DNA from 2 places in the Mycolicibacterium llatzerense genome. Region 2 is predicted to be linked to the other one. Evidence: riboswitches for the same ligand, from Rfam matches in the RefSeq annotation. Region 2 holds a riboswitch; the other holds the start of a gene.
What was found. A riboswitch is a leader RNA that binds a small molecule or an ion and turns the genes downstream of it on or off. The one in region 2 is predicted to bind glycine.
Positions count from the first base shown of each region.

Region 1 (2,398 bases), 260 kb from region 2:
TCGAAGAAGTGGTCGTGGACGATCTCCCGGCCGGCGGCCCGCAGGCCGGCGGCCAGCGACACGGCGTGGCCGTGCACCTCAGTTGCGATGGCGCGCAACCCTTCCGGACCGTGGTAGGCGGCGTACATCGCGGCGACGTTGGCCAGCAGCGCCTGGGCGGTACAGATGTTGCTGGTGGCCTTGTCGCGGCGGATGTGCTGTTCGCGGGTCTGCAGCGCCAGCCGGTAGGCGGGCTTGCCGTCGACATCGACCGAGACACCGACGAGACGTCCCGGCAGCATGCGCTCCAAACCCGACCGGACCGACATGTAGCCGGCGTGCGGACCGCCGAAGAACAGTGGCACACCGAACCGCTGAGCCGAGCCGACGGCGATGTCTGCGCCCTGCTCGCCGGGGGCGGTCAGCAGCGTCAAGGAGAGCAGATCGGCGGCGACGGTGGTGAACATGCCGCGCTCGCGGGCCGTCGCGATCAGCGGGGCGAGATCACGAACGGCGCCGCTGGCACCCGGCGATTGAAAGACGACGCCGAAGGCATCTCCGTCGGGCAGCCCTTCGGCCAGGTCGGCGAGCACTACGTCGATACCCACGGCCTCGGCCCGCCCGCGCACCACCGCGAGGGTCTGCGGCAGGCAATCCGCATCGAGCACAACACGATTGGACTTCGAGGCCTTGTTGGCCCGGCGCATCAGCAGCACGGCTTCCATCACCGCGGTCGCCTCGTCGAGCAGGGACGCGCCGGCGACCGGCAGTGCCGTGAGGTCTTCGATGACCGTCTGGAACGTCAGCAGAGCTTCCAACCGGCCTTGCGAAATCTCGGGCTGGTACGGCGTGTAGGCGGTGTACCAGGCCGGCGATTCCAGCATGTTGCGGCGCAGCACCGGCGGCGTGATGGTGTCGTGGTACCCCAGGCCGATCATCTGGATACGGGTCTCATTGCGCTCCGCCAGGGCGCGCAGCGCGGCGAGTACCTGCTGCTCGGATCGGGCGGCCGGCAGCTGCAGACCCTCGGTGCACCGGATTTGTTCGGGCACCGCCGCATCGATCAGATCATCGAGCGACGAGTATCCGAGGACAGCGAGCATGTGCTGCTGAGCAGCGGCGTCGGGTCCGATGTGGCGGCCACGAAAGCTGCTGTGGGCCTTGGTAATTGCAGTGCGGTCAGACATGAGGTGACTCCGGTTCGCGGGGCGTCGCTAACTGCTCGACGCATCGTTGGGTAGCACCTCCCCGCTCTGTCCTGACACCTGAGAGTTTTGGCGCGTGCGCGCTGTTCACCTTCGGTAAGCGTGGATCGACGGATCCGCGCTGTTCTCCAGAGTTGCCTCGACGCTGCGGTATTTGGGCCTGAGAGATTCCCGGGGAGGAGTTGCTCCTACGGCGCCTCCGTTTCCGGAGGTTCTCCCACAGCGCGTATGACGGCGTATTGAGTTGTCTGCGGCAATCGTAGCCTGTCAGGTCACGGCGTTCGCAACCTCGCCGTTGACGGGCAGGGCGGTACGCGCCCCGGCGGCCATCAGCGACACGATGTCGAACACCAGCGTTGCCGCTGCTACACAGGTGATTTCGGCATGATCGTAGGCCGGAGCCACCTCGACGACGTCGGCGCCGACGATGTTCAGCCCGGTCATCTTGCGCAGCATCTTCAGCAGCTCGCGCGACGTGAGACCGCCCGCCTCCGGCGTGCCGGTGCCCGGCGCGAATGCCGGGTCGAGCACGTCGATGTCGATGGACAGGTACACCGGCACGTCCGCAACACGGCGGCGCACGACATCGATGGCCGCGTCGATACCGATGACGTCCAGGTCGCCGGCGCGGATGATCTTGAAGCCCATGCGCGCGTCGTCGACCAGGTCCATCTGGTCGTAGATCGGACCTCGGATACCGACGTGGATCGAGTGGTCCTCGATCAGCAGACCTTCCTCGAATGCGCGCCGGAAGATGGTGCCGTGAGTGACCGGGGCGTTGAAGTAGGTGTCCCAGGTGTCCAGGTGCGCGTCGAAATGCACCAGCGCGACGGGACCGTGTTTGGCATGCAGCGCACGGAGATTCGGCAGTGCGATGGTGTGGTCACCACCGATGGACACGATGCGCCGGTCCCCGCCGCGGAGGATCTCAGCGGCATGATCCTGAATCTGCTGGCAGGCCTCCTCGATGTTGTACGGCGTGACGGCCACGTCGCCGGCGTCGACCACCTGCAGCTCCTGCACCGGGGCAACGCCCAGTTCGACGTGATAGCCGGGGCGCAGGGCGCGGGCCGCCTGCCGGACCGCCATGGGGCCGAATCGGGCGCCGGGCCGGTACGAGGTGCCGCCGTCGAACGGGACGCCGAGGATCGCGATGTCGTAGTCGGACACCTCGTGGATGTCGGCGATACGGGCGAACGTGCCCTTACCCGCGT
Region 1 is NZ_LXOV01000012.1:413,481-415,878, forward strand. Features, by position in the region: gene gcvP (aminomethyl-transferring glycine dehydrogenase) at 1-1,166, opposite strand, end outside; glycine riboswitch at 1,323-1,414, opposite strand; gene speB (agmatinase) at 1,452-2,398, opposite strand, start outside.
Region 1: linked by a shared signal. The riboswitch ahead of gcvP (aminomethyl-transferring glycine dehydrogenase) and the one ahead of gcvP (aminomethyl-transferring glycine dehydrogenase) in region 2 are both predicted to bind glycine.

Region 2 (2,398 bases):
GGCCGCCTGCACCTGCTCGGCCCGACCCGGCACCTTGGCCAGGACGGTGTCGAAGAACGCGCCGTGCACCACCTCGACGCCGGCCTCCTTCAGGCCCATCGCCACAGCCAGCGCGTGGCCGTGCACCCGGTGCGCGATCGCGGTCAGCCCGCGCGGGCCGTGGTAGCTGGCGTACATCGCGGCGATCACCGCGAGCAGGACCTGGGCGGTACAGATGTTGCTGGTGGCCCGGTCCCGGCGGATGTGCTGTTCGCGGGTCTGCAGGCTCAACCGGTAGGCCTTGGCGCCGTCGGCGTCGACAGAGACGCCGACCAGACGGCCCGGCAGCTGACGGGCGTGCTTACCGTGCACGGCCAGGTAACCGGCGTGCGGCCCGCCGAATCCCATTGGCACACCGAAACGTTGCGTGGTGCCGAAGGCCACGTCGGCCCCGATCTCACCGGGCGGGGTGACGAGCGTCATCGCCAGCAGGTCCGCACCGAGGGCGACCAGCGCGCCGCGCTCGTGGGCCTGCGTGACCAGCGCGGACCAATCATTGACCGCACCGCTGGCACCCGGCACCTGGGCGATGACGCCGAAGAACTCGCCCTCGGGCAGGCCGTCGCGCAGGTCGGCGGTGACGATCTCGATGTTCAGCGGTTCGGCGCGGGTGGCCAGCACGGCGGCGGTCTGCGGGTAGACATCGACGTCTACGGCCAGGCGGCGGCAGTCGCCCTTGACGGCGCGGTGCATCAGCGTCATCGCCTCGGCCGCGGCGGTGGCCTCGTCGAGCATCGACGCGTTGGCGATCTCCATGCCGGTCAGGTCGGTGACCATGGTCTGGAAGTTGAGCAAGGCCTCGAGGCGGCCCTGGCTGATCTCCGGCTGGTACGGCGTGTAGGCCGTGTACCAGGCCGGGTTCTCGAGAATGTTGCGGCGCAGCACCGCCGGGGTCAGGGTGTCGAAGTAGCCCTGGCCGATCATCGACACCGCGACGGTGTTGGTGTCGGCCAGCGCGCGCAGCTCGGCCAGCGACTGCTCTTCGGTGGCCGGGGCCTTCAGTTCGTCGAGGCCGGGAGCCAGTCCGGCGCCCGACAGCGCGTCGAGAATGCCCGCGGGCAGTGCCTTGGCGGCGAGCTCTTCCAGGGAGTCGACGCCGATGACCCCGAGCATGGTGGCCACCGCGTCGGCGTCCGGACCGATGTGCCGGTCGACGAAGCGAAGCTGGTGGTGCTCAGCAGAGGAACGAGACGTGCTGTCGGTCATGACGGCCTCTCCAGACGTTCAGGCTCGGGGCAGACATGCCAGGCGAACCGCTTGCGGTTCCTCCCCCTCTGTCGTCGGTGCCTGAGAGATTCGGCCCGACGATGGTCGGCCTTTCCCCATGGGCGGGCGAGGCACAGCTCGCCGCTTTCCAGAGGCATCGGGCTCCGGCGCGGTCCGGGGGCCTGAGAGGTTGATGGAGAGGTATTGCTCCTTCGGCGTCCATGGCTGGCGGCCACAGAACTCTCCCGCGTCGGGTCGATGCGCGCGCCAGTCTACCGGTGGTTCGCCACGGGCCGCTCATAGTCCCCCAGAGGGGGTGCCCCCAAGCAAACTGCCCCTCTCCATGGGAAAGGGGCAGTTCGATGTCTGCTGGTGAGTGGCCTCAGCCGATCTTGCGGTCGCGCTGCTTGCGCCGGGATGCCAGCTCGTCCTCGGGTGCGGCGATGGACTCGCCGCCGTCGGCCCGCTCGCCCGGGAAGTCGGCGATGGCGCCCGTCAGCTCGCGCATGGCACCCGAGACCGCGATGCCGAACACGCCCTGACCGCCCTGCAGCAGGTCGACGACCTCTTCGGCGGAGGTGCACTCGTAGACGGTGGTGCCGTCGGAGAACAGCGTGATGTTGGCCAGGTCGTGGACACCGCGCTGGCGCAGGTGATCGACCGCGACGCGGATGTTGTGCAGCGAGATGCCGGTGTCGAGCAGGCGCTTGACGATCTTGAGGACCAGGATGTCCTTGAACGAGTACAGGCGCTGGCTGCCGGAGCCGGCCGCGCCGCGGATCGACGGGACGACCAGCGAGGTACGCGCCCAGTAGTCCAGCTGGCGGTAGGTGATGCCGGCGATCTGGCAGGCGCTCGGCCCGCGGTAGCCGACCAGTTCGTCGGGCACGGATTCATCAGGGAACAGGCCTGCCTGCACCGGCATCGGAGCCGGCGTCGGGGCGGCCTGCTCAGGCACGCCGTTGGTCGTCAGGTCCAACTGCTCTTGACGTGGCGTGTCGTCGCCCACTGCCTGATCCTCTCGCCGATCGAACTAACCCTGCCTGGCGGCCATTGCTGCTCGGCGGGCATGTCCGCTGCTCGAATGTGTCGAGCATACGCTTCCCGCCGGGCCACTTCAGCCCATCGGCGGCGAGCCGCCGATCAGACTGTT
Region 2 is NZ_LXOV01000012.1:153,451-155,848, reverse strand. Features, by position in the region: gene gcvP (aminomethyl-transferring glycine dehydrogenase) at 1-1,245, opposite strand, end outside; glycine riboswitch at 1,406-1,503, opposite strand; gene A7G45_RS15630 (MerR family transcriptional regulator) at 1,628-2,254, opposite strand.